DNA from 2 places in the Plantactinospora sp. BC1 genome. Region 2 is predicted to be linked to the other one. Evidence: riboswitches for the same ligand, from Rfam matches in the RefSeq annotation. Region 2 holds a riboswitch; the other holds the start of a gene.
What was found. A riboswitch is a leader RNA that binds a small molecule or an ion and turns the genes downstream of it on or off. The one in region 2 is predicted to bind thiamine pyrophosphate.
Positions count from the first base shown of each region.

Region 1: another riboswitch for thiamine pyrophosphate. It lies ahead of C6361_RS31550 (ECF transporter S component); the one in region 2 lies ahead of thiE (thiamine phosphate synthase).

Region 1 is NZ_CP028158.1:7,184,929-7,192,712, forward strand. It holds gene C6361_RS31535 (RNA polymerase sigma factor) at 1-479, opposite strand, end outside; gene C6361_RS31540 (DUF6328 family protein) at 859-1,368, opposite strand; gene C6361_RS31545 (sugar isomerase domain-containing protein) at 1,509-2,258, opposite strand; TPP riboswitch at 2,391-2,498, shown strand; gene C6361_RS31550 (ECF transporter S component) at 2,575-3,165, shown strand; gene C6361_RS31555 (ABC transporter ATP-binding protein) at 3,271-4,728, shown strand; gene C6361_RS31560 (energy-coupling factor transporter transmembrane protein EcfT) at 4,728-5,528, shown strand; gene C6361_RS31565 (serine/threonine-protein kinase) at 5,608-7,563, opposite strand; gene C6361_RS31570 (hypothetical protein) at 7,758-7,784, opposite strand, start outside.
Region 2 is NZ_CP028158.1:7,447,710-7,455,493, forward strand. It holds gene C6361_RS32710 (ThuA domain-containing protein) at 1-2,319, opposite strand, end outside; TPP riboswitch at 2,662-2,772, shown strand; partial or broken gene thiE (thiamine phosphate synthase) at 2,767-3,387, shown strand; partial or broken gene thiO (glycine oxidase ThiO) at 3,489-4,554, shown strand; gene thiS (sulfur carrier protein ThiS) at 4,724-4,924, shown strand; gene C6361_RS32730 (thiazole synthase) at 4,931-5,728, shown strand; gene C6361_RS32735 (thiamine phosphate synthase) at 5,725-6,360, shown strand; gene thiD (bifunctional hydroxymethylpyrimidine kinase/phosphomethylpyrimidine kinase) at 6,357-7,259, shown strand; gene thiC (phosphomethylpyrimidine synthase ThiC) at 7,256-7,784, shown strand, end outside.

The DNA of each region.
Region 1 (7,784 bases), 260 kb from region 2:
GCGATGCCGAGGATGGCCGCGATCTCGTGGTCGGACCAGCCGTCGAGTGCCAGTACGAAGACCTCGGCCTGCCGGGGTGGCAGCCTCGGCAGCCAGCCGCGCAGCAGTTCCCGGGCCTCCGCCGGGTCGGCCGGTTCGGCGAGCCGCTCCGGCGGCACCTCCTCCAGACTGACCGTCACGTCCTGCCGGCGCCGCCGTTGCAGCACCAGCAGCTTGTACCGGGCGGTCTTGTACATCCAGGCCAGCGGCTTCTCGTAGTCGCGGATCTGCTCCCACTTGTCCCGGGCGGTGATGAACGCCTCCTGTACGGCGTCCTCGGCCAGCCCCCGGTCCGGGCACTGGGCGAGCAGGAAGCGCTCGACCAGCACGAAGTTCCGCTGGCAGAACGCCTCGAAGCTCACCTCGGACTCGGCCTGGCCCCGGTCCCCCAACCGGGCGGCCGACTCGGCCCGCACCACCGCGTTGTCCCCGCTCCTCATGCCGCCTCGCCCCCGTCTGTTCGACGCAGACCCCGCAGCTCCACGACCCGGTGCCCGTCGCGGTCCCGCACCAACAGCCCCGACCCCCCGATCAGGCCCACCAGCACCGCCACCGAGCTCCCGGTCGACAGTCCCCCCAGAACCTCGCTCATCCTCGCCTCTCGCGGTCCGTAGTTGTCGTTCCGCGTATAACTCTCCGTCAAGGGCCTCGGCGTAGGGGGCGACCCGCCCAGGCGAAGATGACAATGATCAATAAAGCGGCAACGAGCTGGGGTATTTCCTCCGATCAGCCACAGTAGACAAGCCGATCGAACGAACACGTCTACTGTCCAGTATGGATTGCAGAGAGTTACGACAAGACGATCTGGGCGGGGCGAGTTCAGTCGACCGCGTCGGGGCGGGCGGTGGCCGGCTGCTCGTCGTCGTCCTCGTCGGCCTCGCCCCAGTTGCGGCGCAGGAACGGCAGCACGGCCCAGAAGGTCAGGAACCAGATCCCGGTCACCCCGCTGAGCACGAACGCCACCGGCCGGGGCAGCACGAAGTCGGTGATCAGCAGTACCGAGCTGACCATCGCGATCAGCATGAACGCCAGCCCACCGGTCGCCATGCCGTGCGCGAACCGGACCAGCTCCGGCTTGCGCCCCTGCCGGAAGAGCGCCCGGTGGAAGGCGACCGGCGAGATGATCAGTGCGGTGGCCGCGGCGGCGGCCAGCAACGCGACGATGTAGGTGTCCTTCTGGAACTCCGTGGCTCGCGGGAAGCCGTTGCTGAAGGGCAGGGTGAGCAGGAAGGCGAACAGGATCTGCACCCCGGTCTGCGCCACTCGCAGCTCCTGCAACAGGTCGGCGAAGTTTCGCTGCCAACGCTGCTTCTCCGTCTCCACGGCCACCTGGGCCTCCTCCCCCTCGGTCAAGTTCGCAGCAGTGTGCCCTGACCGACCGTACGTGAAACGCGAGGAAGGCTCGTCAGCGGACGGGGAGGCGGTACCGGGACCAAACCGGGCGGCCTGGGAGGTCGGAGCGTGCCGGGTCAGCCGCCCCGGCGGATCCGGCCGGCGTACCGCGCCTCCAGGCTGTTGTTGTGGTCGTCACTGTCCGGGATGTTCGCCGAAAGGTAGACCGGGGCCGTCTCCCCCGCCTCCACCAGCCGGCGGACCACCTCCACCACGACCTGCTGGGCGAGGAGCGCGGCAGTGATCGAGGAGACCGCGCCGACCGCGCCGCCACCGGGCAGCGGCAGCGTCGCGTCGCCGTACGGAGCGCCGTTGTCGAGTACCACGTCGGCGAGGTCGCTCAGCTTCCGGCCGGACGGGTGCCGGGAGGCGACCCGGGCCGAGTGCTGCTCCGAGGTGATCGCGATCAGCCCGTGACCGCGCTCCTTCACCAGCGACGCGAACTCGACGATGGTGCCGTTCACCCCGGAGTTCGAGGCGATCACGAAGACGTCCCGGGGGTCGATCGGGGTCAGCTCGTAGAGCCGGCGAGCCACGGTCGGGTCCCGCTCCAGGGTCGGGCCGAGGATCTCGACCGGCTCGCCGCCGCGCAGTACCAGGTCACGCAGCGCGATCCGGTTCGTCGGGACCAGCCCGCCGGCCCGTCCGGCGATCTCCATGGCCAGCGCCTCCGAGTGGCCGGTACCGAACGCCTGCACCACCCCGCCGGCCCGCAGCGCGTCGGTGACCAGGTCGGCCGCCCGGCGTACGCCGTCCCGGGCGGCGACCGCCACCCGCCCGATCGTCTCGGTGACCACGTCGAGATAGCCCTCGGGGCTGAGTGTCACGCCGCACGCGTCCCTTCGAGATGTTGATCTGGGCCATCCACCCTATCCCGCCGCCTGGTGGGCGCCGCCACATCCGCCGGTTCCACCGCTGTCGGCACCGCGGCATCCGGTGTACGGTCTGCGGAACAACAGCACATCCGACAGGGGAGCGCACAGCGCTGAGAGTGCGGGTGACACACCCGCAGACCCTCGAACCTGATCTGGGTAATGCCAGCGCAGGGAGTTCGGTCGAGTCTCCAGCCGCGCCGCAGTCCGGGCCGTCCCGGGTTGCGGCGTGCGTCTTGCCTGGTTCGCCACGCGACTGGGAGGCATGCCCATGAGTTCGTCCACCACCACCAGATGGCGCACCGTCGACATCGTCGTCGCCTCGGTCATCGCGGTCGCGTTCGGGGTCATCTTCTGGGCCTGGAACCTGGTCTGGGGTGCCACCGAGGGTGCCTTCACCTTCTTCCCGCCGGCCCAGGCGGTCATCTACGGCATCTGGCTGGTACCCGGCGTGCTCGGCGGCCTGGTGATCCGCAAGCCGGGTGCGGCGCTCTACTGCGAGTTCCTCGCCGCCTTCGTCTCGGTGCTGCTCGGCAGCCAGTGGGGCACCGTCGCGATCCTCCAGGGGCTCGCTCAGGGTGTCGGCGCCGAGCTGGCGTTCCTCGCCGTCGGGTACCGCTCGTTCCGGTTGCCGGTGGCGGTCGCCTCCGGCCTGCTGGCCGGGCTCGCCGCGGCGATCTTCGACCAGATCCGCTACTACTCCGAGTACGACTTCGACTCGTTCCGGCTGCCGGTCTTCCTCTTCACCGTGCTCAGTTCGGCGGTGCTGGCCGGTGCCGGCGGCTGGGCGCTCACCCGGGCCCTGGCCCAGACCGGTGTGCTGGACCGGTTCCCGGCCGGTCGAGACCGCACCGCCGTGTGAGCGGCGCGACTGCGGTGGTGCCGTCGTGAGCGAGCGGAGCGAGCGAATCAGCCAGCTCAGTGCGGATGAGCCTCATGACGGCACGCAGCGAAGCGGAGTGCCGGCATGAGTGAGGTGCGGCTGCGCGGCTTCGGCTGGCGGCACGCGGGCCGGCGGGCCTGGGCGGTCCGCGACGTCGACCTGCGGATCGGACACGGCGAGCGGGTACTCCTGCTCGGCGCCTCCGGTGCCGGCAAGAGCACCCTGCTGGCGGCACTGGCCGGGCTGCTCGCCGAGGACTCCGGCGAGCAGGAGGGCACCGTCGAGATCGACGGGCTCGATCCGCGGAAGGCGAGGGAGCGGGTCGGGATCGTCTTCCAGGACCCGCAGACCCAGCTCGTGATGGACCGGGCCGGCGACGACGTGGCGTTCGGCCTGGAGAACCGGGGCGTACCGGCGACGGAGATCTGGCCCCGGGTCACCGAGGCGCTGCACCGGGTCGGCTTCCCGTACGGCCTGGACCGGTCCACCGCCGCGCTCTCCGGCGGCGAGCAGCAGCGGCTCGCCCTGGCCGGGGTGCTGGCGCTGCGGCCCGGACTGCTGCTGCTCGACGAGCCGACCGCCAACCTGGACCCGGCCGGCGCGGAGCTGGTCCGCGACGCGGTCCGGGCGGCGGTCGACGACGACACCACGCTGATCCTGGTCGAGCACCGGGTGTCGGAGGCGCTGCCACTGGTCGACCGGGTGGTGGTGCTCGAACCGGGCGGCGGGGTACGCGCCGACGGGCCGCCGGAGCGGGTCTTCGCGGCGCACGGCGCGGCACTGGCCGCCGCCGGGGTCTGGGTGCCGGGGCCGCCGCCGGCACCGCGCCGGGCCGCGACCGGACCCGGCGAGGCGCTGCTCACCGCCGACCGGCTCGGCCTGCCACCCCGGCTGGCAAGCACCGACCTGCGGGTACGCGCCGGCGAGGCGCTCGCGGTGCTCGGCCGCAACGGTGCCGGCAAGTCAACCCTGGCGCTGCTGCTCGGCGGGCTGCTCCGGCCCGGCAGCGGCCGGCTGTCGGCCTCCCCGGAGCTGGCCGGGCGGCACGCCGGCACCGCACCGCACCGGTGGCGGGCGCCGGTGCTGGCCGGCCGGATCGGCTCGGTCTTCCAGGATCCGGAGCACCAGTTCGTCCGCGGCACCGTATTCGAGGAGCTGGCGCTCGGGCCGCGCCGGATCGGCCGGCCCGAGGCGACGGTCCGGTCGGTGGTGGACGAGCTGCTGGTGCGGCTCCGGCTGGACCGGTTGGCGGCGGCGAACCCGTACACCCTCTCGGGTGGGCAGGCGCGGCGGCTGAGCGTGGCGACCGCGCTGGCCACCGCGCCCCGGCTGCTGGTGCTGGACGAGCCGACCTTCGGCCAGGACCGGCGTACCTGGCTCGAACTGGTCGACCTGCTCGCCGGGCTCCGCGACGACGGGCACGGCATCGTCACCGTCACCCACGACGCCGACTTCGTCGCCGCGCTGGCCGACCGGACGATCCGGCTCGGCGGCGACGGGGCGACGGAGTCCGGGCAGGCCCGGGCGGCGGGGCGGGCCTGATGATCCCGTACCAGCCGATCGCCGCCCCCGGCGCACCGCTGGCCCGGCGCAACCCGGTGGCCAAGGTCGCCGCCGCGATGATCTTCTCGGTGGCGCTGATCGTCACGGTGGACCCGGTGGCTCCGGCGGTGGCGATCGCCTTCGAGCTCGCCGTGGTGCCGCTCTTCGGCGTCCGGTACGCCGCACTGGCCCGCCGGGCCTGGCCGCTGCTGCTCAGCGCCCTCGGCATCCTCTGCACCCTGGTGCTCTTCGCCGCCGAGCGGACCGGCAGCCTGCTGTGGCAGGCCGGGCCGGTGGAGGTCACCACCGGGGTACTCGGCACCGCGCTCGGCATGGCGCTGCGGGTGATCGCGGTGGCGCTGCCCGGCGTACTCGTCTTCGCCACCACCGATCCCACCGACCTGACGGACGCGCTGATCCAGAACGTCAAGGCGCCGCCCCGGTTCGCGATCGGGGCGCTGGCCGCGTTCCGGCTGGTACCGCTGCTCGCCCTGGAGTGGCGGATGTTGAGCCTGGCCCGGCGGGCCCGGGGCGTCGACGCCGGACGGAATCCGCTGGCCCGGCTGCGGCTGTTCGGCTCGACGGCGTTCGCCCTGCTGGTCGGGGCGATCCGCCGGGGTACCCGGCTGGCCACCGCGATGGACGCCCGGGGCTTCGACTCGGGCTCGCCGCGTACGTCGGCACGCCGGCAGCGGTTCACCGTCGCCGACGCCGCCCTGGTCGCCGGGGCCGCGATGCTGGCCGGCGGAGCGCTCGCGGTCAGCGTCGCGCTCGGCGCCTTCCGCCCGCTGGTCGGCTGAGCGACCGACCCTCGCCGGCAGACGCGCCCGGCCGGGCGGCGCGGCGCCGACCAGTCTCCGCCGAGCGGCGCGGGCCCGGTCAGTCCAGGGTGGCGATCTCGATGTCGCCGAACGAGACCCGGTAGGACGGCTCCCGGTCCGGGTCGGAGGTCGGGTCGGAGAAGATGCCCAGCACCACCCGGCCGGCCACCGGCGCGTCGTCCCGGGCGGCGCCGATCTGCCGACCGTCCTGATAGAAGCGGAGTTCCTCGCCGTCGGCGACCACGCCGACCCGGATCCGGCCGTTCGGCCGCCGATCCGCGGGGAAGGGGAAGTCGCCGGCCTCGAGCGCGGCATCGGGCCCGTGCCGCATCAGGTGGTACCCGTCGGCGCAGATCCGCAGCACGTACCCGCCCTGCGCGTCGGTGAACCGGAACCAGATCCCGGCGCAGCTGACCGGCTCGACCAGGACGACGTCGACCTCGGCCCGTACGTCGGCCCAGACCCGCTGCGGCCCCGGGCACCGGTACGGGCCGTCGCTCTGCTTGGAGACCACCAGTCCGCCGTCGAACTCGCAGCCGACCCGGTGCCGCTGGTCCGTCCTCGGTGTCCAGAGGCCGGACCTGGTCAGCGGATCGGCGACCACCACCCGGCCGGGCGGCGGTGCCCCGGCGGACGGGGTGGGACTCGCCGGCCCGGTCGGGCCACCGATCGTGGCGCCGGGTCCGGCGTTGGCCAGCGGACCCGGTGGGGTCTGGCCGACTCCCGGCCGCTCCGCGCCGGGCGGCAGCACCCCGCTGGCGTAGCCGACGGTGACCGCCGCGCCCAGCAGTCCGACGAGCGCGAAGAGCGCGCTGGCGAGCGTCCCCCACCGGCCGCCTCCTCGACGGTCCGGTGCGGCGGGGGCGACCGGCTGACCGGGCGGCGGCGCGGGCTGGAACACACCGGGCCGCCCGGCGGCTGCCGGATCGACGGCTCCCGGGACGGTCGCGCCGGAGGTGCCGGGCGGTGGGGCGTCCCGCACGACCAGCCCGTACGGGTTGCCGGCGAACCGCTCCGGGGCGCCGGGCGGGCCCGCCGTGCCGGGCCCGGCCGCCGAACGTCCGACCAGCGCGGTCTCGGCGAGCGGGCGCTGGTCGGTGACGGCCTGCGCCTGCTCGGCCGCGGCCAGCAGGTCCGGTTGCCGGACCAGCGTCTCGGCGACCTGACCGGTTCGGCCCGGCCCGCCGGCCAGCAGCCGGTCCAGCAGGTCACGGGTGTTCGGCCGGCGGTGCGGCTCCTTGGCCAGCGCCAGTTCGACCAGTTCGCGCAGGGGTCCGGTCAACCCGTCGAGATCGGGCTCCTCGGTCATGATCCGTACCGCCGTCGCGGCCGGTGTCTCCGCGGCGAACGGGGTACGCCCGGTGCCGGCGTACGCCACCACGGCGCCCCAGGCGAAGACGTCGGCGGCCGGCGTGAGTACCCCCTTGGTCGCCGGCTCGAACCGTTCCGGCGCCATGTACGCCACCGTGCCGATCACCTGGTCGGTACGGGTACCGGCGGCGGTGCCGTGCATCGCGCGGGCGATCCCGAAGTCGATCACCTTCGGGCTGCCGGGCGGCAGCAGCACGTTGCTCGGCTTGAGATCGCGGTGGATCACCCCGGCGCCGTGGATCGCGGTGAGCGCGGTCGCCATCCCGATCGCGAGTCCGTAGAGGTTGCCCGGGGTGAGCGGGCCACGGTCGGCGACCACCGTGGACAGACTGGGGCCGTCGACGTACTCGACGATCAGGTAGGGCGGGTCGTGGTCGGGGTCGGCGTCGAGCACCTCGGCGGTGCAGAACGGCGGCACCTGCCGGGCCCGTTTCACCTCGCCCCGGAACCGGCGCCGGAACTCGGCGTCGTGCGCCAGGTCCGGCCGGATCACCTTGACCGCGACCGTCCGCGCATCGGCCAGCCGGGCCAGGTAGACGGTGCCCATGCCGCCCTCGCCGAGCCGACCGACCAGCTCGCACGGGCCGAGTTGGCGTGGATCGGTGGGCCGGAGCGGTTGTGCCCCGGAGACCTCGCCCGTCATCCCGACCCTCCACCGCCCCGCGGACCAGCCACCCCGTCACCGGAAGTCGAGTAAGTATCACATTGGATCAGCTCCCTCGGGAGGCCGGTCGGCGCCACCGTGTGCGCGCGACTCGGCGACGGGGCCTCCCCGGACAGGGCGGACGGCGCCGGGCGGGTGGCCCGGCGCCGTTCCCGTGGATGGGTGCGGCCGGCTCAGCTGCGCCGGAAGGCGTACTGGCG
Region 2 (7,784 bases):
GAAGGTCCAGGCGTAGCTGATCGGGCCGCCGTCCGGGTCCCGGGAGCCCTCGCTGGAGAAGGCCACGGTCAGCGGGGCCGGGCCGGAGGTCGGGTTCGCGGTGGCGACCGCGATCGGCGCCCGGTCACCGGCGATGTACTCGATCCGGTAGACCCCGGAGTTGTCGTTGTTGCCGCCGAAGCCGCTGCCCCACTCGATCAGGTACAGCGCACCGTCCGGGCCGAACTCGAAGTCCATCGGCCGGACGAAGGTCATCCCGGTGAGCAGCTGATTGATGTCCACAAGGGACTTGCCGTCGTCGGTGACCTGGAAGGCGTACATCTTGTTCTGGTTCCACTCGCCGAACATCGCCTTGCCGTCGTAGTACGCCGGCCACTTGCGCTCGGACGGGTTCGCCGGGTCGTACCGGTAGACCGGGCCGCCCATCGGGGCACCGCCGCCACCGATCTCCGGGAAGAGCGGGTTGCCGCCGTAGTCGTAGTCCACGGTGGCCGGGATCGCCGGGGGCAGGTTGGTCAGCCCGGTGTTGTTCGGCGAGTTGTTCACCGGCGCGGCGCAGTCGAACTTCGCCCCGCTCGGCCCGGACGGGAACTGGTAGTCGTTGTAGGCGTAGTTCGCGCCGTGGCAGTACGGCCAGCCGTAGTTGCCGGGCTGGGCGACGGCGTTCCACTCCACCGTCCCCTCCGGACCACGGTTCGGGTTCGCCGCCCCGGCGTCCGGACCGTAGTCCGCCACATAGAGGGTGTCCGACTTCGGGTCGATGCCGATCCGGAACGGGTTCCGGAAGCCCATCGCGTAGATCTCCGGCCGGGTCTTCTCGGTGCCCGGGGCGAAGAGGTTCCCCTGCGGGACGGTGTACGTCCCGTCGTCCTCCGGGTGAATCCGGAGCACCTTGCCGCGCAGGTCGTTGGTGTTGCCGGAGCTGCGCTGCGCGTCGAAGTCCTGCCGGCCCGGCCGCTCGTCGATCGGGGTGAAGGAATTCGACTCGAACGGGTTGGTGTTGTCGCCGGTGGCCAGATAGAGGTTGCCGGCGCTGTCGAAGACCATGCTGCCGCCCGCGTGGCAGCAGGTGTTCCGCTGCGTCGGCACCTGGAGCACGATCTTCTCGCTCGCCAGGTCGAGGGTGTCACCGACCACTGTGAACCGGGACAGGTAGTTGCGGGCCGCCCCGCCGTTCGGGGCGTAGTAGAGGTACACCCAGCTGTTGGTGGCGAAGTCCGGGTCGAGCCGGATCCCGATCAGCCCGTCCTCGTTGCCGGTGAAGACGTCGAGGTCGGCGGCGGTGACCGTGGTGCCGGTCTCCGGCTTGATGATCTGGACCCGGCCGTCGCGTTCGATGTAGAAGACCCGCCCGTCGGCGGCGACGTCCAGCTCCATCGGGTTGTTGGTGTTGCTGTCCAGGGTGATCTTCTCGAAGCTGCTGGTCAGCGAGGCGGAGCAGTCGGCCTCCACCGCACCGGCCGCGGTCCGGATCCCGCCGAGCAGGTGGTCGAGGAACTCCGGCTCGGCGTACGACTGCTGGGTGTGGCCGCCGGCCGTGTACCAGGCCCGGCCGCCGTCGTACTCCTGGCACCAGGCGAACGGGTGGTCGTGGCCCATCGCCCCGGCGCCGGGGGCGTAGCTGGTCTCGTCCAGCGAGGCGAGCACGTGTACGTCGCCGCGCGGGTTGTCGCGGAAGTTGTACCACTCGTCGTACCGGGACCACTTCGCCGGGAGGTCCTTCGTGGACTCGTGCGCGTGGTCCTCGACCTTGATTGTGGCCTGCTGGTTGGCCGGGTGCGAGGCGAAGTACGCCCCGACCAGCTCGCCGTACCAGGGCCAGTCGTACTCGGTGTCCGAGGCGGCGTGTACGCCCGCGTATCCGCCGCCGGCCTTGATGTAGCGCTCGAAGGCGGCCTGCTGCTCGGCGTTCAGTACGTCGCCGGTGGTGGAGAGCCACATCACCGCCTGGTACCTGCCGAGGTTGGCGTCGGTGAAGGCCGTCGCGTCCTCGGTGGCGTCGACGGTGAACCCGTGCTCCGTGCCGAGCTGCTGGATCGCGGCGATGCCGGCCGGGATGGAGTCGTGCCGGAAGCCGGCCGTCTTGGAGAAGACCAGCACCCGGAAGGATTCCGCCTCGGCGGCCGGTTCGAGTGCCGGCGCCTTCTTGACGGGTGCCTGGGCCTGGGGCAGGACCGCCGGGGCGGCCGAGGCGGGGGTACCGGCCAGTGCGGTCGTGCCGAGCAGGAGTGCCGCGGTCGCGCCGACCAGGCGGCGCCGGAATCTGCGATGGGGGTGCGGAGGGTGCGAGGTGCCGCCGGAGCGGCCGGGGCTGGACACGGAGGATCTCCTTGGTCCGGTGAGGACAGGGGGATCCCGGGTCGGTACGCCGAAGACCGCCACGGGGTGTGGAGGTACGACCGGAACTCGCCGAAGCTCCGGCCATCGAATTCTGCCTTGTGGTTGAACAAATTAGGGCCGCCTGCCGGGCGGCCGGAATAAGGCGGTGAGGTTAATTCAGGTAACGGTTACGTAACGAGGTGGAATCATCCGGATAGGACAGACATATCCGTCGGGGCGCCGGTCACGGCACCTCGCACCCCGGTACGTGGTCGAGCGCTGACACTATGCGATAGGTCACGGCCCTTTACGGATCCGTGACCGGCCACGTACGCTCGCCGACAAGTAACCCACGGGAGCCCGGTGGACCGGGCTGAGAGGGGGGCTGTCGAGCCCCCGACCGTCGAACCTGATCCGGGTAATGCCGGCGCAGGGAGGAGCGTTGCCGTGCTATCCATCGGACGACTTCACCTCATCACCGACACCCGACCCGGGCAGCGGGATCCGCTCGCGGTGGTCGACGCCGCCCTCTCGGTCGCCGGCCCCGAACTCGTCGTACAGGTCCGGGTGGCCGACGACACCGACGACCGGACGGCGTACGAGCTGGCCGCCGAGGTGACCCGCCGGTGTGCCGCCGTCGGGGCGTCCTGCCTGGTCAACGACCGGCTGCACCTCGCCCTCGCGATCGGCGCGGCCGGTGGGCACGTCGGTGCCCGCGACCTGCCGGTCGACGCCGCCCGCCGGGTGCTCGGCCCGGACGCCGTGCTCGGCGCGACCGCCCGCGACCCGGAGACCGGTGCGGCGGCGGTCGCGGCCGGCGCCAGCTATCTCGGCGTCGGCCCCTGCCACGCCACCTCCACCAAGGACGGACTCCCCGCCCCGATCGGCCCGGACGGAATCCGCCGGGTCGCCTCGACCGTGCCGGTACCGGTGATCGCGATCGGCGGGATCACCGCCGACCGGGTGCCGGCACTGCTCGCCGCCGGGGCGTACGGCGTCGCCGTGGTCGGCGCCGTCTCCGGCGCCGCCGACCCGGCCCGGGCCACCGCCGATCTCCTCACCGCCCTGCGCACCGATCCGCCCCCACCCGATCCGGGACGGGGAACATCGCCGGGGTGGGACCCCCGGCGCGGTTCCCCGCACTCCGGCGCGGGTGCGGGGGCGGGGGAATGCTAGGCGGGGACCGGGCGGCGGACGTCGCGGTGGTCGGCGGCGGCCCGATCGGGCTCGCCGTCGCCTGGCGCTGCGCCGCCCGGGGCCTGCGGGTCAGCCTCCACGACCCCGCGCCCGGCTCCGGCGCCTCCGACGTCGCGGCCGGAATGCTCGCCCCGGTCGCCGAGAGCTACTTCGGCGAGCGGACGCTGACCGGACTGCTGGTCGAGTCCGCTGCCCGCTGGCCGGCCTTCGCCGCCGAACTCGCCGAAGCGACCGGGCTGGACCTGGGCTATCGGACCGAGGGGACGCTGACCGTCGCGCTCACCTCCGACGACCTGGCCGAGGCGGAGCGGCTCTGGACGTACCAGCGGGACCTGGGGCTGCCGGTGACCCCGCTGCGGCCGGCGGAGCTGCGGGACCGCGAACCGCTGCTGGCCACCCGGCTGCGCGGCGGCGCGCTCGCCGCCAGCGACCACCAGGTCGACCCGCGCCGGCTGGTCACCGCGCTGCGGGCCGCCGTCGAACGCGCCGGGGTGACGGTGCTGTCCCGACCGGTCCGGGACCTCGCCGAACTGGACGCGGCGGCGACGGTCGTCGCGGCCGGCTGCGGCACGGCGGCGCTGACCGGCCTGCCGGTCCGGCCGGTGAAGGGGCAGATCCTGCGGCTGCGCGCGCCCGGCGGCGCGGCGCCCGGCTTCCGGCACGTGATCCGGGGCCACGCCGACGGCCGGCACGTCTACCTGGTACCCCGGACCGACGGCGAGGTGGTGGTCGGGGCCACCGTGGAGGAGCGCGCCGACCTCGGCGTCACCGCCGGAGCGGTACTCGACCTGCTCCGCGCCGCCACCGACGTGCTCCCGGAACTCGGCGAGTACGAGCTGGTCGAGGCGCGCTCCGGGCTGCGCCCCGGTACGCCGGACAACGCACCGCTGCTCGGCCCGCTGCCGGACCGGCCCGACGTGGTGGTCGCGGCCGGACACTTCCGGCACGGCATCGTGCTCACCCCGCTCACCGCCGACCTGATCGCCGACCTGCTGGCCACCGGCGTACCGGATCCGGCGCTCGGACCGCTCTCGCCGGCCCGGTTCGCCGACCCGGTCCCGCCCGGGCCGACTCGGGTCGGGCGGGCGGCGCCAGCGGGAGCGGGTGCGGAGGCGGAAGCCGAGGCGGGAGCGGAGGCAGGTGACGGGCCGGTGCCCGGCGGGAGGCCGGGGCCGGACGACGGAACGACCAGGGTGGGGAGGACACGGTGGAGCTGACCGTGAACGGAGTCGAAGAGCGGCTGCCCGGCGAGTTGACCGTGGCGGAGCTGGTGCAGCGGATCACCAGCGCACACCGGGGCGTGGCGGTCGCGGTCAACGGCGAGGTGGTGCCGCGCGGCGGCTGGCCGGCCCGGCAACTCCGGGACGGCGACCGGGTCGAGGTGCTGACCGCGGCGCAGGGCGGGTGACGCGCGATGTCGATCGGAGCACCCGACCCCGAACCCGGATTCGTGCTCGCCGGTGAGAAGTTCGACTCCCGGCTGATCCTCGGCACCGGCGGGGCGACCAGCCCGTACGTGCTTGAGCAGACGATCCGGGCCAGCGGCAGTGAACTGGTCACCGTCTCGCTGCGCCGGATCGACAGCAACGCCACCATGGGCGGCGGAGTGCTGGAGGTACTCGGCCGGTGCGGCGTACGGCTGCTGCCGAACACCGCCGGCTGCCGTACCGCCGCCGAGGCGATCACCGTGGCGCAGCTCGCCCGGGAGGCGTTCGAGACGTCGTGGATCAAGCTGGAGGTGATCGGCGACGAGCGGACCCTGCTGCCGGACGCGGTCGAGCTGGTCAGCGCCGCCGAGCGGCTGGTCGCCGACGGGTTCACGGTGCTGCCGTACGTCACCGACGACCCGGTGCTGGCCCGCCGGATGCAGGATCTCGGCTGTGCTGCGGTGATGCCGGCGGGCGCGCCGATCGGTTCCGGGCTGGGCATCAACAACCCGCACAACCTGCGGCTGCTGCGGCAGAACGTGGACGTACCGGTGATCCTGGACGCGGGCGTCGGCACCGCCTCGGACGCGGCGCTGGCGATGGAACTCGGCTGCGACGCGGTGATGCTGGCCAGCGCCGTCACCCGGGCGGCCGACCCGGTACGGATGGCCACCGCCATGCGGTTCGCCATCGAGGCGGGCCGGCTGGCCGCCGGGGCGGGACGGATCCCCCGACGCTTCCACGCGCTGGCCTCCACCCCGGACGAGGGGCGGCCCGAGCTGTGACCGGGCCCCGGGGAATCGTGCTGGTCACCGACCGGTGGCAGGCGAACCGGCCGCTCGACGAGGTGGTCCGGGCCGCGGTCGACGGCGGGGTCCGATGGGTACTGCTGCGGGAGCGGGACCTGCCCCGACCCGAGCGGCTCGACCTGGCCCGGCGGCTGCGCGCGATCCTCGCCCCGGTGCGCGGCACCCTGCTGGTCGCCGGGCCGGACCCGCTCGACGGCGACGCGGTGCACCTGCCGGCCGCCGGCCCCTATCCGGCACCGGCGCTGCCGCTGGTCGGCCGCTCCTGCCACGACCTCGCCGAGCTGGGGCGACTCTGCACGGAGGACTACGTGACGCTCTCGCCGGTCTATCCGAGCCCGTCCAAGCCCGGATACGGCCCGCCGCTCGGCCCCGCCGGCCTGGCCGGGCTGGTCACCCGCAGCCCGGTACCGGTGGTCGCGCTCGGCGGCATCGGCACACCCGAACAGGTCGACGCCTGCCTGGCGGCGGGTGCGGCCGGTGCGGCGGTGATGGGTGCGGTGATGCGCTCGGCCGACCCGGCCCGGCTGGTCCGCGACCTCTGCGCGGCCGTCCAGGCCCGGGCCGGTGTGCCGGTACCGGCCGCTCCGGCAGCGGAGCGTTCGCGGTGACCCCGCCGGTGGTGCTGACCGTGGCCGGCTCCGACTCCGGGGCGGGCGCGGGAATCCAGGCCGACCTGAAGGTCTTCGCCGCGCTCGGGGTCTACGGCACGTCGGTGCTCACCGCGGTCACCGCGCAGAACACCCACGAGGTACGGGCGGTCTTCCCGGTCTCCGCCGAGATGGTGAGCGCCCAACTCGACGCGTTGACCGAGGACCTGCCGCCGCTGGCGGTGAAGACCGGGATGCTCGGCGACGCCGAGATCGCGGCCGCGGTGGCCGGAGCCGCCCGGGCCGGCCTGCTGCCGAACCTGGTGGTCGACCCGGTGCTCGTCTCGACCAGCGGAGCCCGGCTCGGCGTGGTCGGGGCGATCGAGCGGCTGCTGCCGTACGCCCTGGTGGCGACGCCGAACCGGGCGGAGGCGGCGGCGATCCTCGGCCGTACCGTCTCCGGTCCCGACGAGATGGCGCAGGCGGCCCGGCAGCTCGCCGCGGGCGGCCCCCGATACGTCGTGGTGACCGGCGGCGACAGCGACGACTCGGGGCTCGCGACCGGCGGCGGCGAGGCGTTCGGCGGCGCCGTCGACGCGCTCTGGACCGGCGCCGAGGTGCGGCTGTTGCGCGGGCCGTGGGTGCCGACCCGGAACACCCACGGCACCGGCTGCTCGTTCTCGGCCGCGATCGCCGCCCGACTGACCCTCGGCGACCAGGTGCCGGAGGCGGTGGCCTTCGCCAAGGAGTACGTCACCCGCGCGCTGCTCGGTGCCCGGAACTGGTCGTTGGGGCGCGGTCACGGGCCGCTGGACCACTTCGGCACCTCCGGTACGGCGGCGGGCGTCGGGTCCGGCCCGTCCAGCGGGTCCGGTTCATCCAGCGGATCCGGCTCATCCAGCACAGGGAGGTTGTCATGAACGCTCGTCGCAAGGTGTACGTGACGGGGGCGCGTCCGGACGTCCGGGTGCCGTTCGCGGAGGTCGAACTGGCCGGCGACGAACCACCGGTACGGCTCTACGACACGTCCGGTCCCGGCTCGGACCCCGCCGAGGGGCTGCCTCCGCTGCGCGGGGCGTGGATCGCGGAACGCGGCGACGTGGCACCGGTACGCGGTGCCGGCACCCCGCTGGCCGGCCGGGACGGCGCCCGACCCACCCAACTCGGCTACGCCCGGGCCGGGATCGTCACCCCGGAGATGGAGTTCGTGGCGGTCCGGGAGGGGATGCCGGCCGAGGTGGTCCGGGACGAGATCGCGGCCGGCCGGGCGGTACTGCCGCTGAACGTCAACCACCCCGAGTGCGAGCCGGCGATCATCGGCAAGCGGTTCCTGGTGAAGGTCAACGCCAACATCGGCACCTCGGCGGTCACCTCGTCGATCGCCGAGGAGGTGGAGAAGCTGACCTGGGCCACCCGGTGGGGTGCGGACACCGTGATGGACCTCT